Regions from separate parts of the Fusobacterium mortiferum ATCC 9817 genome, predicted to be linked through region 2. Evidence: riboswitches for the same ligand, from Rfam matches in the RefSeq annotation. Region 2 holds a riboswitch; each other region holds the start of a gene.
What was found. A riboswitch is a leader RNA that binds a small molecule or an ion and turns the genes downstream of it on or off. The one in region 2 is predicted to bind lysine.

Region 1 (3,731 bases), on a different contig from region 2:
TCTCCTAAATTAGAAAAAAGAATAAAAGATTATTTTAGAAAAATTAGAAAATTAGAATTAGAAGTAAAATTTTTAAATAAGAACTATTATGGAATAATAGATGTAGAAAGTTTTAGATGGTTAAGTAATTTTGATTGCTTTAATTGTCTAACAAATTGTTGTGTACAATTTCCTTATGAGTTTAATAAAAAGGCAAGAGAAGTTATATTAGAAAATTTAAAAGAGTATGACTCCTTAACTAAAGCTATTTCTATAATGAAAGAAGAGGGAATGACAGAGAAAGAGATAAAAAGCTCTATAGAAAATGATGCTATGCTGATACCAAAAGAGTTTGAAAATAGTGTCTTTGATAGATGTACTTGTTCATGTGTGTATATTGATAAGAGTCTTTGTGCAATACATAAAATTTGTATAGATAAAGGGATGAGCTTAGGAGAGATTATTGATACTAAGCCATTATGGTGTTCTTTATATCCTTTAGAATTGATAATTGAAGAAGAAAATTTATATATTTTTGTTCCAACAAGTGGGAATAATTATCTTTCTATGAATGATTGTGATTTTCCATGCATGAATATAGAGAAAGAAAAATCTCCTTATTTTAGAAGAGAAAATCCTATTGGATTTCAATTAGATGAATATAAACCATTTATAGAAAATTATTATAATGTTCTTTCTTATATTTTTGGCGAAAAATTCTGTAAGAGTATATTAGAAAGTTTGAATATAAAAATAAATAAAGATATAGATGAACAGTATATTAAGAAAAAATAAAAAAGTCAAAAAACGATAAAGAAGCCCCTTCGGCCTCAGGACTTCTTTATACGTAGAAATTAAAATGTAATTTAAGGAAATGTCTTATGACAATATTATTATAGCATATAATTTGATATTGTCAATAAATATTTTGTAATTCTAAATATTTTTTATGTAAGATATAAGATTAAATATATTTAAAAGATATAAAAAATATATTGTACAAGAAGTATAAACTAGAGTATACTAATAAAAAAGCAAGATAGAGGTGCAAAGGACAAGAGTAAAAATATCTAGCTTGGCAGGCGTTATGATATTTTGAAAGGGGAATTTGCCGAAATAAAAGAGAGAGCTGAACTCTTTTGTTGGCAGTGTGGAGAATATCTACAATGTTGTCATTGAAAAATTTCAATGGAGAGCTATCTGTGAAAACTATAGAGGGATTGATTTATCTTTTTTGTAATTTATCACAGTTGAGTCAGCTGTGATTTTTTTATTTTGCTAAAATTTTTAGGAGGTATAAAATATGATTAATGCAATTTGGTGTGGACTTATAGTGATAGGAATATTGGTGGGGATATTTACAGGAAATGTACAAGCAGTTACAGATTCGGCTATTGAATCAGCAGGTACAGCTGTAACTTTATCTTTAGAGATGATAGGGGTAATGGCTCTATGGCTTGGACTTATGAAGATAGCTGAAGAGGCAGGAATGGTAAAAGCAATGGGAAATTTAATGAAACCACTTTTAGTAAAATTATTTCCTGAGATACCAGCTGATCACCCGGCTATGGGAAGTATAGTAGCTAATATGGCAGCTAACTTTTTTGGATTAGGAAATGCAGCTACTCCACTTGGAATAAAGGCTATGCAAGAGTTACAACTTTTAAATGATAATAAAGATGAGGCATCAAATTCTATGGTAATGTTTTTAGCTATTAATACTTCATCTGTAACTTTAATTTCATCTAGTACAATAGCATATAGAGTAGCAGCTGGTTCAGCTAATGCTACTGAAATAATAGCTCCAACAATAGTAGCAACAATTATGTCAACAGCTGTAGCTATAATTTCCTGTAAGTTTTTAGAAAAGTTACCTAAATATAAAAGAGAAAAAATAGAAATAAAAAAATAAAAGTAAGAAAAAAGTTAGTTATTGAAATAATAAGAAATTTTTAGTAAAATTTAGGAGGAAGAAATATGTTCGTAAGAATAATGGAAAATATATCACTTTATGCCATACCTTTAATTATATTAGTAATAGTAGGATACGCTTATTTTGTAAAGAAAATAAAAGTTTATGAAGTATTTTGTGAAGGAGCAAAAGAGGGATTTAATACAGCTATTAGAATCATTCCTTTTTTAGTAGCTATGTTAGTGGCAATAGGTATTTTTAGGGCTTCTGGTTGTATAGATATTATGATGAAAATATTAGACCCAGTTTTCTCATTAATAGGAATGCCAGGAGAAGTGTTGCCAATGGCTATACTAAGACCTCTATCTGGAGGAGGAGCTACTGGAGTAATGAATGATTTAATGCTTACATATGGGCCAGATTCTTTAATAGGAAGAATAGCTTCTACTATGATGGGTTCAACAGAAACAACTTTCTATGTTCTTGCAGTATATTTTGGAGCAGTGAGCATAAGAAAAACAAGACATGCAGTAGCAGCTGGGCTATTAGCTGACTTAGCTGGACTTTTAACAGCTGTATGGATTTGTAGAATTATGTTTGCTTAAAAACTATAATTTGGAGAAGAGAATGAAAAAATTAAGAATACTTGTATTAGCTTTGGTTATTTTATCAAGTTGTACTAATAATGAGATAAAAGATACCACTATAAAAACTGAAAATAAAATAAAAGAAGAAGTAAGAACTGAAGAGGTAATAACTCCAAGTGAAATTTTAAAAAGCTTGGAACAAGAGATTGGTGTAAAAGAAGATATTGATGAAAATAGAGAAGAGATAGATGAAACAGCTTCAGAAAAGATTGAAAATACAGTTGAGGAAGATGTAATTAAAGAAAAAATAGAGGAGAAACAACCAGCTCAAAAAGAGGAGAAAAAAAATATCTCTTCAGAAAAAATTGCCTCACTTAAAAGTAAGGGAGAAAAGGCAATAAAAAGCTTTAGTAATCTAGAAATGTTAGAGCATAGTAATATTGGTATAGAGGTAAGAGAGATAGAGAGTGGAGAGATAATAGCTCAGTATAATAAAGGAGTTGCAATAACTCCAGCTTCTATAATGAAGGTAATTACTTCAGCTACTGCTTTAGAAGTTTTAGGGGCTGATACAAGATTAGAAACAAAAGTTGTATATGATGGGAAAATAGATAGTGAAGGTACTCTTACAGGAGATATATATATTATCGGTGGTGGAGACCCAACTTTAGGTTCTGATGGAATAAAAAAAGAGCAGACTGCTTTTATAACAGAGTGGATAAGTAAGGTAAAATCCTCTGGAATAAAAAAGATAAAGGGAGATATCATTGTAATAGATAATCTTTTTGGTTATGTAGGAGTAGAGGAAAAATGGTTATGGGAAGATTTTGGTACTAACTATGGACAAGGAACTTATGGAATAAGTGTATTTGATAATTTATATACTTTGTATCTATCTTCAACTGATAAAAAAATTGATATATTAGGAACAAAACCTGAGATTGATGGATTGAAATTTGAGAATAGACTGAAAATATCTCCTAGAGGCAGAAGAGATTTCTCAGTAAGAGGGTTACCTTTTGAGAATAAAAGAGTATTAAATGGAGAGGTTCCAGCTAATCTGAAAAAAATTGTAACAAAGAGTGATATTCCAAATCCAGCTTTATTTTTAGGACAATATTTTAAGAAAAATTTAAAAAATTCAGGAGTATCAGTTAGTGGAGATATAAAGACCTCAAGAAATAGTAATAAGAGACCAAAAAATCCTAAGACTTTAGCTATAACAAAATCAGCCACAATAGAAGAGATGGTAA
Region 2 (3,731 bases):
AAACAGATGAAATTTTTAACTTTTGTCCTTCTACCTCTATCTCTTTTTCTAAAATAATTTCACTATCTAATGTACAAGGAACAGAAGTGGCTCTAAAATCTGCTCTTCCCATATCCACTGATATATATTTTACCTCTTCACTCTCTAAAGTAAGATCTATATATTTTATTCCAGCATCAGTTTCTACTGAAAAACTCTTTTTTCTCACTACTCCATTATCATAGACAAATTTTGAAAAACATCTTATTCCATTCCCACACATCTCTCCTCTTGACCCATCAGAGTTATAATAATTCATCTTTATATCTGCAACTTTACTCTCCTCACAAGTCATAAGTCCATCTGCACCTATTCCAAAATGTCTATCACAAACTTTTTTCGCTGTACTACTTAAATCTAAATCTCTATACTCTAGTCCATTGACTAAGATAAAATCATTCCCTGCAGCTTGTAATTTTGAAAATCTCATATTCCCTCCTCTTTACCTATTTTAAATACCTCTAATATTGTAATAAAATTTCTCTGTTTTTCCTATTTCTCAAATTCTTTATTTTTTTGTTCATACTTTTTCAGAAAAAAACTATTTTTTTCAAGAGTTTTACTAAAAATACTATTCATTTTTGAAGAACTATAGCTCTATAGCCAAATCATTTCTTATTAAGTCTTCAAAACTCTCTCTTCTAATAGCTAAAGAGGCTTTTCCATTTTTTACAAATACCACTGCTGGTCTTGCTAATTTATTATAGTTGCTAGACATAGAGTAACCATAAGCTCCTGTAGTAGAAACTAATAGTAAATCTCCCTTTTCTCCCTTTGGTAAACTCTTTCCTTTTATAATTAAATCTCCAGACTCACAACATTTTCCAGCTACAGTTACCACTTCCCTCTCTTTTTCATCTAGTCTATTAGCTATAACTGCTTCATATTCAGCTTGATAAAGAGCAGGTCTTATATTATCTGTCATTCCTCCATCTATAAACATATATTTTACTCCACCATAAGTTTGTTTTATTCCCCCAACTGTATAAAGAGTACTTCCTGCATTTCCTACTATACTTCTTCCTGGTTCAATAGATACCTTCTCTATCTCTAATTTATGCTCATCTAAACTTTTCTCTATATGTTCTATCATACTTCTCATAAATTTCTCAATATCTACTTCTACATCATTTTCTGTATAGTATACTCCAAAACCTCCACCAAGATTTATCTCTGGAATTTTTATTCCTAAAGTATCAGCTATCTTTTTTGTTTCTACTACCATTGTTTCTATTCCTTCATGGAATGCTTTTGTATCAAAAATTTGAGAACCAATATGACAATGAAATCCTAAAAACTCTATATTTTTATCTTTTACAATTTTTTCTACTATTCCTACTAATTTCTCATCAAAAATTGATTCTCCAAATTTAGATGAATGTTTAGATGTTTTTATATACTCATGAGTATGAGCATCTATTCCAATATTTATTCTAAGCATAGCTTTTATTTTTTTATTTTTTTGAGCACACACATATGATAAATTTTCTATCTCTGTTTCATTATCTATGATTATACTCCCTATCCCATAGTCTACACACATCTCTAACTCTTCTAAAGTCTTATTATTTCCATGCATATGTACTCTTTTCATATCAAGTCCACTTACTTTTATTGTATATAGCTCTCCTCCTGATACTGCATCTATATCCATATCATATTTCTCTACTAATTGACACATAGCTTTTGCTAAAAATGCCTTTGACGCATAGACTATCTGTGTTTGAAATTTATCACTTTTAAAGTTTTCTTTATATTTTCTCATATTACTTTCTATTAGCTCTTGGTCCATTATATAAAGTGGTGTCCCATATTTTTGAGCTAACTCAGTAACCTTTACTCCCCCTATTGATAATACTCCCTGCTCATCTTTCATCGTTCCAAAAAATCTCATCTTTCTCCTCCACTTGTTCTATTTTCATTCTGTTATTTAATAATTTTTTAATAAAAAAAGATAGCTCCAAGTAAAATAGTTTTAATATCTCTCAATATTTTCTACTATTTACTCCTTGCTATCTTTTAACTTTTTTAATAAATTTTAAAATTTACAATATAAACTTAAGTACATTCTATAATTTTACTAATAGTTTTAGATAGCTCTCCATTGAAATATCAATGACAGTAAAACAGATATTATCTGAGTTACCAATAAAAATCCTTTGACTTTGATTTTTATTTCGGCAATCTCCCCTTTCATATCTCTTCATAGTTTGTCAAACTCTGAGATATTACTCTTGTCAATTGCACCTCTACCATTTTTCGTTATTATATAACATATGTTATTACAAGTAAAATATATTTTATATATACTTTTCTATTTTTTATAAATACTAATTACTCTTCCTAAGCTTTCACTCATATACTCTATATTTTCTTTACCATTAGCTATGGCATTCTCCAAGCTCTCTACCCTAGGAAGAATTGGAAGTATTGCTGTAAATCCATAATCATATAATACATCTATATCCTTCCCTATATTTCCAGCAAAAGCAATTACTGGAATATTATATTTTTGAGCCGTTTTAGCTACACCATATGGAGTTTTTCCAAATCTAGTCTGACCATCTATACTTCCCTCTCCTGTAATAATTAAATCTGCTCCTTGAAGTTTTTCTTCCAATTTACTATATTCTACAACTATATCTACACCTTTTTTTAGTTCTGCTGATAAAAATGCCATAAGCCCAGCTCCTAATCCACCAGCTGCTCCAGCTCCTGGAATATTTTCTACATCTTTTCCTATATCTCTTCTTATTATCTTTGCATAGTGTTTTAAATTTTTATCTAGTAACTCTCTTTGTTCCTCATTAGCTCCCTTTTGTTTTCCAAAAATATGAGAAGCTCCTGTTGGTCCAGTAAGAGGATTTTGTACATCACAAGCTACTATTATTTTTACATCTTTTAACCTATTATCTAAATTAGAGATATCTATCCTATCTAATTTTGATAGCTCTCCACCACCAAAACCTATTTCATTTCCATCTTTATCTAAAAGTTTTCCTCCCAATGCTTGTACCATTCCAGCACCACCATCATTAGTTGCACTTCCTCCTATTCCTATAAGAATAGTCTCTACATTTTTACTTAAAGCTGCCTTTATCAACTCTCCTGTTCCATAAGTTGTGGTTATTGTAGCATCTCTTTTTTCTTTTGGTACAAGCTCTAATCCACTGGCTGCTGCCATCTCAAGTATCGCTGTTTTTCCATCTCCAAGTATTCCAAATCTTGCATCTCTTTTCTCTCCTAATGGTCCCATTACCTCAACAGTATAAAATTTTCCATTTGTAGCATCTACTAATGATTGAGTTGTACCCTCTCCTCCATCAGCCATAGGTACATGGATACACTCTAAATTAGATATTACTTTTTTAAACCCTTTCTCTATTGCTATACAAGTTTCCTTTGCTGTCATACTCTCTTTAAATGAATCTGGTGCTAATACTATCTTCATCTTCTAACTCCTTTTTAAAATAACATTCCATAGATTATTGTTGATACAAATGTTAAAATCAATCCTATTAACGATTCAAATGGTATTAACGTTAATCTCTCTTTCATATCCATATTCACACTTCCTCCTGTTGCATGAAAGAAACTTCCATGTGGCAGATGGTCTAATACAGTTGCTCCTGAATGTATCATTGCTGCTGCATTTATTGGCTGTACACCTAAACTTAATATTGTTGGTCCAA
Region 3 (3,731 bases), 210 kb from region 2:
TGAACTACTACCATTCCTACTGCTGCTATTGATTTTGGTAGAGTAGATAAAGTAGCAGCCATACTATTTATAATTGTATCTATTATTTGTCCATCTTCCATTACTATTGTTAAGGCTCTAGCTACTCCTACAGCAAAAGCTCCAAATAACACATCAGAAGTTGAAGTAATAAAATGTTGAGATATCTGACTAAAATTATATCCACCAATTAATCCTGTTATTAACATCATTATAAAGAATAAAGTAGATAATTCATTTAAATACCAACCATAATGGGTAGTTCCATATACTAAAATTCCAATAGTGATTAAAAATAATCCCATTATTAATTTATGCTTATTTGTAAAAGGTAATCCTTCTAATTCATCTCTAGTCATTCCGTTAGAAAAATTAAATTTAACATCTTTTACTATTGATTTCTCAGGATTTAATTTCACTTTTCTAGCATACATCATAACATATATTATAGCAGTTGCTTGGAAAACTATAAAAGCTATTGTTCTAAGTCCAATTCCTGAACCAATAGGTACTTCTGCTATTCCTTGAGCTATTCCTATAGTAAAAGGATTAAGAGTAGCAGCAGCAAATCCAGTAGCTGTTCCTACTATTACAGCAGCTCCTCCAACTAGAGCATCATATCCTAAAGCCACAGATATTCCCATAAAAGCAGGAAGTAATCCATAAGTTTCTTCATATAATCCAAATGTAGAACCACAAATTCCAAATATTACCATAAATATTGGAAATATCAATGTTTCTCTTCCATTAAATCTTTTTATTACAGTTCCTAGTCCCCCATAAAAAGCTCCTGTACTTATCAACATATTAATATATCCATAAGCAAAGAAGATAAAAAATATTATATCAGATGTTGATACTAACCCATCTATTATAGCTTTAAACATTCTAAATATAGAAACTGGAGTTTGTGCTACATATTCAAATGAGTTAGCTACTACCATAGTTCTATTTAAAACTGGGTCAACTGCTCTTTGATAACTCCCAGATGGGACTAAATAAGTAAGTCCTGTTAAAATTACTAATATCATTCCTATTAGTACATAAGTGTGTGGCATTGAAAATCTTTTTCTTTGTTCCATTGTAAATTCCTCCCAAAGTGTTTTTATATAGTGATTGATAATAAAAAAAGCCACAGTCTCGGATATAAACTGCGGCATAAATTTACAATGTAAGAAAAAACATATGTAAAATGACACACAGATAGCTCTCCACTGACCTTTTTTATCAATGACAGCAATATGAATATTATTCATATTGCCAACAGAAAAGTTTAGCTTCTTTTCCATTTCGGCAAAATCCCCTTTCAAATTGTTTCGTCGTTTGCAAAACTCCACAATCCTACTCTTGTCATTTGCTCCTCTATCGGCTTTTTTTATTGTGTTTATTTTACTCCCCTTTTCTTCTTTTGTAAAATATATATTATATATAATTTTATTATTATTTTATATTTTTTAATTCTCTCCACTCTTTTTTTATTTTCTCTAACAATTCCTTATTAGTTAAAATTTCAAGAGCAGAACCTCCCATAGCTTTTACTCCTCTATGTAATTTATCATAAGCTTCTTTTGAATTTACATATTTTAAATAAGCTTCATCATGTACATGACAAACTTCTTCTATCTCTAATGCCACTTCTGTATACATTGTTGGACATACCTGACTTACATTCCCAATATCTGATGAACCAGTAGCTCCTTTTCCCTCATCTTGAATATTTTTTATTCCTACTTCTAATAGATTTTTTTTCATTAACTCTTGAAGGGATTTTAAGTTTACTAAATTATCAAAAGAATTTTCAAATTTCTCCCAACTCATCTCTGTTCCTGTCATCATACTAGCACCTTTAGCTATATTTATTACTTTCTCTGTTAAATTATTTAGGTACTCCCTATTATTTGCTCTAATGTGAAATCTTGCCTCTGTCAAATCTGGGACAGTATTCGGAGCATCTCCACCATGAGTTATTATTCCATGTATTCTGGCATCAGAAGTAATGTGTTGTCTTAAACAACCTATTCCTGCATACATTAGATTTATAGCATCAAGTGCGTTAATTCCATCTTCTGGATGAGCAGCTGCATGACTTGCCCTTCCTTTAAATTGAAATTTTATACAATCTATTGCCAAAGTTTTACAAGCTATATTATTCTGAGATTCTAAATGCATCTGAAATACTACATCTACATCATTAAAAGTTCCACTCTCTACCATAGGAACTTTTCCTCCTACTGTTTCCTCTGCTGGTGTTCCTATAAATACTATTGTTCCATTAAATTTATCCAACATTTTTGATAATACAAGAGCTGTTCCATATGTACTAGCTGCTATCCAGTTGTGCCCACAAGCATGTCCTGGTTTCTTCTCTACTCCATATCCAGGTAGAGCATCATACTCAGCTAGAAAAGCTATCTTAGGAGATCCTTCTCCTATCTCAGCTCTAAAAGCTGTTTCCATTCCACAATAATTTTTTTCTACTCTAAAATTATTTTTTTCTAACTCTTTTATTAAAAATTCTACTGCCTTATACTCCTCATTTCCTAATTCTGGATTTTTAAAAATATAATCAGATACTCCTTCTATCTCCTTTTTTAACTCATCCTCTATCTTGTATAATTCTTTTTTTAACTCCATCTTTTCCTCCAACTTTTTAATATTTTCTACTATACTAGCATAAAGATTTTTTACTGTCAACAAGTTCAAAAAATAAAAAAGAACTAGAAAATCCTCTCTAATTCTTGATATAACAATTCTACTATGATATAATAAATATATAAGGGAAACCTTAATTCTTGCAAGAAAGGGGGTTTAACTTATGAAGAATTATTTTAAGATAGTAGTTAAAGTTAGACGTTTTGAGTTTACTATCAAAATAGCTCTTTAAGAGTTACCCTCAACCCTTGTGGGTTATTGTTTCCCTTATATCTTTTCTATATTATACCACATAAAAAATAAAAATGGAAGGGTAAAAAAGATACAGGGAGGGAGTCATCTTGGAAGAAAAATCAAAAGTTCCTGCTATTGATAAAGCAGATAAAATTTTTAACTATCTTTACTATAAATATTCAGCTACTCAAAGTTCTATTTCTAAAGATTTAAATCTTCCTAAGGCAACTGTCAATAGACTTTTAGAAGTACTTACTAACTTAAAGTATCTCAATTATCAAGATAAAGAGTACACTTTAGGAGAAAAATTTTACTTTTTCTCTAATAGATATGAAAAATATACTCTTATTAAGAATATAACTCATCCATATCTTGAAGAATTATCTTTAAAATTTAAAGAAACATTTAAATTAAGTGTTCTTGATAATGATAAAATTAGAAGTATTGCTACTGTTGAAAGTAGTGATTTAATAAAAGTATCTGTAGCAGAAAATGCTATTTTTCCACTTCATGCTGGAGCAGCTAGTAAGCTTCTTATTTGTCAACTTAGTGAAAGCAAATTAAATAAACTCCTTACTAAAACTCTCCCAAAATATACTGATAATACCATAACAGACAGAGAAAAGTTAAAAGAAGAATTACTTAAAATTAATATACAAAAAGTTTCTTATGATAATATGGAACACTCAAAAAATATTAAAGCTGTCGCAGTTCCAATATTAGATAAAAAAAATAGAATTATAGCTGCTATTAGTTGTCCTTGTTTTCCTGATGATTTAACAGATGAAAAATCGAAATTCTTAGTTAAAGAGATGCAGAAAACTTGT
Region 4 (3,731 bases), on a different contig from region 2:
TGCTACTCTCATTTTTCTTTCCCCCTATAATGAAAATTCTTCAGCTACTAAATTTACAGCTTTTTCTATATTCTCTCTATCTATACTACAAGAGATACTTATTTCAGAAGTTGTAACTTGATAAAAATTTATATTTCCTTTACTAAGTGAAGTAAAAAACTTTCCAGCAATACCAGAGTTGTTAATCATTCCTACTCCAACAATGGAAAGCATTCCTAAATTTTCATTTAATTCTATATCACAAGTAGAAAACTTAGCTCTAATTTTTTCTACAACTTGCTCTAAAAGATATTTTTCAGAAGCTTGACAACTAAAAGATATCTCTACTCTCATATATCTATTTATATTTTGTGTAATCATATTGATATTTAAACCACACTCATCTATTGTAGAAAATATTTCAGCTATATTTTCACTAGAAAAAGGTACATTAGAGATATTAGTTACGATAATCTCCTTTGTGACACTTATTCCTGTTATTAATTTATCTTCTAATGCTATATCTTTTTCCATAATATATGTTCCCCCTGTATAACTTAAACTTTTACCTACAAAAATAGGAATGTTATATTTTTTTCCTAGTTCTACTGCTCTTGTTTCCATAACACCAGCTCCAAGATTAGCCATTTCCATCATCTCTTCATAGGAGATTTTTTCTAAAAATTTTGCTTTTGGGTATAATCTTGGGTCAACACTGTATATTCCTTCCACATCAGTATATATTCTACACTCACAATTTAAAGCTACAGTCAGTGCCACAGCACTAGTATCTGAACCTCCTCTTCCTAGAGTTGTAATATCTCCTGAATTATTAATTCCTTGAAATCCAGTGATAATAACAATATTTCCCTCTCTTAAAAGAGTTTCTATCCTTTCAGAAGAGATATTTGCTATTTTATTTTTAGTATGTACACCAGAAGTTTTTATTCCTGCTTGAAATCCTGTAAGGGAGATAGCTTTTTGTCCCTTGGCTGTAAGAGCCATAGCTATTAGAGTAACTGTTTGCTGTTCTCCAATAGACATTAGCGAGTCTAGTTCCCTTTGATTTGGATTAGAAGTAATCTCCTTAGCTAGTTTTATGAGTCCATCTGTAGTTTTTCCCATAGCAGATGCCACTACTACAATTTCGTCATACTCTTTTTTTAATTCAATTAAGTAATCAGCTATTTTTTGAATTTTTTCTACTGTAGCTACACTAGAGCCACCATACTTTAAAACAATTCTCATTCCTCCACCTCTGTAATAAAAATTTTGTAAAAAAAAAACAGCAGAGGCTTCTGCTGGTGTAAAATACTACAAAAAAACTGTAAATATTTATAATTTTACTCCACAGAAAGCACAACATTGAATTTCTCAATGACAGTTATATAGATATTATCCATATACCCAGCAAAAATTTTCTCCAGAGAAAATTTTCACTTCGGCAGTTTTACCTTTCATATTTAATCTTAGCTCTGGAAGCTCATAAATATTACTCTTATCGACTGCTCCTCAATCTGTTTTATTAACTTGTGTGTATTTTACATTAAAACTCTAAAAAATAAAAATATATAAATTAAATATTTTATATTTTAAAAATATATTTTACTTTTTTGCAAAGAGAGAATAAAATAATTCAAAAACATATTATTGTCCTAGGAGGAAAGATGGATACTAGAAAAATATTTAATGATATAGAAATAAATAATCAATGGTTTATAAATACCAGAAGAGAGTTACATAAGATACCTGAATTAGATTTTCAATTACCTAAAACAGTAGCTTATGTAATATCACTTTTAAAAGAGATGGGAATTCCATATAAAGAGGGAATAGGAAAAAGTGGAATAGTAGCAGATATAGAGGGACAAAATAAAAAAATAACAATAGCCTTGAGAGCTGATATGGATGCATTACCTATTTTAGAGTGTGGAAATAAAGAATATACTTCAACTATACCTGGGCATATGCATGCTTGTGGACATGATGTGCATACTGCTATTCTTTTAGGAGTTGCAAAGATATTATCGGAAAATAAAGATTCACTTCCATGTAATGTAAGACTTGTATTTCAACCAGCAGAAGAAACAAATGGTGGAGCAGTACCTATGATAGAAGATGGATGTTTAGAAGGGGTAGATGCTATATTTGGATTACATGTAGATCCTACAATAGAGTGTGGAGTAGTAGGAGTAAAATATGGTGCTTATTGTGCTTCATCTACTGATGTGGTAATAGAAATAGAGGGAAGAAGTTGCCATGGTGCTTATCCTAGCCAAGGAGTAGATGCTATTGTTACAGCTTGTGGAATAGTGACTACCCTTCAAAGTGTAATAAGTAGAAATATAGATTCAAGAGATTCGGCTGTTCTTAGCTTTGGAAAAATAGTAGGAGGAGAAAAAGAGAATATTGTAGCTCAAAAAGTTATAATTTCTGGAACATTAAGAACTTTATCTAATGAGGTAAAAAATAGAGTAAAAGAAAGAGTAAAAGAGATGGTGGAGAATACAGCTAAAGGGTATGGGGCTACTGGAAAAGTAACTTATACAGATGGGTATACTGCTTTAATAAACCATGATGAATATATAGATATAATAAAAGAAAATAGTAAAAATCTATTAGGAGAAAAGGGAGTATATGTAAAGGCCTTAGCTAATATGGGAGTAGAAGATTTTGCTTACTATATTGAAAAAGTTCCGGGAGCATTTTTTAACTTAGGTGTAGGAAATAAGGCTAAGGGAATAACTGCCCCTCTTCATAATGATAAATTTGATATAGATGAGGAGAGTTTAGCTATTGGAGTAAAGCTTCAAATTATGAATATACTATTTGCCTATGAAAAATTAATAAAAAATAACTAGGAATTATCCTAGTTATTTTTGTTATTAAGAGCTTTAAATCCTTCACCTAGAACTTCTGAAACATCAGAGATAGTTAGAAAAGCAAAAGAATCAGTTTCTTTTACAATTGTTTTTACTTTAGTTACTTCAAATTTGCTAACAACACAGAAAAGTAGATCTATTTCATTTCCTGTAAATCCACCTTCTCCTTTTATGATAGTTGTACCTCTTCCAGTTTCATTCATAATTCTTTCTTTTATCTCTTCAGATTTAGATGAAATAATAGTGATGCCTTTTGCCTTTGTATAACCATCTTGAAAATAATCTATTGCTTTGGAAACAATTGTCATTGAGATAAGAGTATACATTACTATCTCTTTACCAAAAAATATAGCAGCTATTCCTAATATAACTACATCTAAGATGAGCATTGTCCTTCCTAGAGGAATATCAAAATATCTATTTAAGATACGAGCAACTACATCAGTTCCACCAGTAGAGCCATTTACCATAAAAATAAGTCCAAGGCCTATTCCTATAAGAACACCACCATATATAGAACCTAACATAATATCATTAGATGGACCTTTCCAAGTTTCAGTAAGAGTTATTAAAAAAGAAAGGCAGCTTGTTCCATATAAAGTTTTAAATAGAAAATCTCTTCCAACTAATTTCCAACCCATTATAAGTAGTGGAATATTTATTACAAAATACATAATTCCTACTGGTAGTTTAAAAAGGTAAAATAAAATTAAACAAATTCCTGCAACTCCACCTTCTGCAAGATGATTACTGATAAAAAAATAATTGATAGAAACAGCATAGAAAAAACAACCAACTGTAATTATCAAATACTCTTTTAAGTATTTTAGAATCTTATTATTCACTGTATCTTTCCTCCTAGTTCAAAAT

Region 1: it holds a riboswitch for lysine, as region 2 does, so the genes downstream of both, FMAG_RS05365 (nucleoside recognition domain-containing protein) here and lysA (diaminopimelate decarboxylase) in region 2, are expected to answer to the same signal.
Region 3: it holds a riboswitch for lysine, as region 2 does, so the genes downstream of both, FMAG_RS11490 (YfcC family protein) here and lysA (diaminopimelate decarboxylase) in region 2, are expected to answer to the same signal.
Region 4: it holds a riboswitch for lysine, as region 2 does, so the genes downstream of both, FMAG_RS05645 (aspartate kinase) here and lysA (diaminopimelate decarboxylase) in region 2, are expected to answer to the same signal.

What each region holds. Positions count from the first base shown of each region.
Region 1 covers NZ_GL987988.1:915,130-918,860, forward strand. The annotation lists gene FMAG_RS05360 (hypothetical protein) at 1-774, shown strand, start outside; lysine riboswitch at 1,012-1,186, shown strand; gene FMAG_RS05365 (nucleoside recognition domain-containing protein) at 1,283-1,891, shown strand; gene FMAG_RS05370 (spore maturation protein) at 1,957-2,496, shown strand; gene dacB (D-alanyl-D-alanine carboxypeptidase/D-alanyl-D-alanine endopeptidase) at 2,519-3,731, shown strand, end outside.
Region 2 covers NZ_GL987994.1:178,387-182,117, reverse strand. The annotation lists gene dapF (diaminopimelate epimerase) at 1-469, opposite strand, end outside; gene lysA (diaminopimelate decarboxylase) at 629-1,933, opposite strand; lysine riboswitch at 2,126-2,299, opposite strand; gene FMAG_RS10525 (glycerate kinase family protein) at 2,354-3,490, opposite strand; gene FMAG_RS10520 (GntP family permease) at 3,505-3,731, opposite strand, start outside.
Region 3 covers NZ_GL987994.1:387,323-391,053, reverse strand. The annotation lists gene FMAG_RS11490 (YfcC family protein) at 1-1,100, opposite strand, end outside; lysine riboswitch at 1,215-1,391, opposite strand; gene FMAG_RS11485 (M20 family metallopeptidase) at 1,459-2,652, opposite strand; gene FMAG_RS11480 (IclR family transcriptional regulator) at 3,012-3,731, shown strand, end outside.
Region 4 covers NZ_GL987988.1:979,608-983,338, forward strand. The annotation lists gene FMAG_RS05640 (aspartate-semialdehyde dehydrogenase) at 1-12, opposite strand, end outside; gene FMAG_RS05645 (aspartate kinase) at 25-1,227, opposite strand; lysine riboswitch at 1,327-1,503, opposite strand; gene FMAG_RS05650 (M20 metallopeptidase family protein) at 1,647-2,840, shown strand; gene FMAG_RS05655 (YitT family protein) at 2,849-3,706, opposite strand.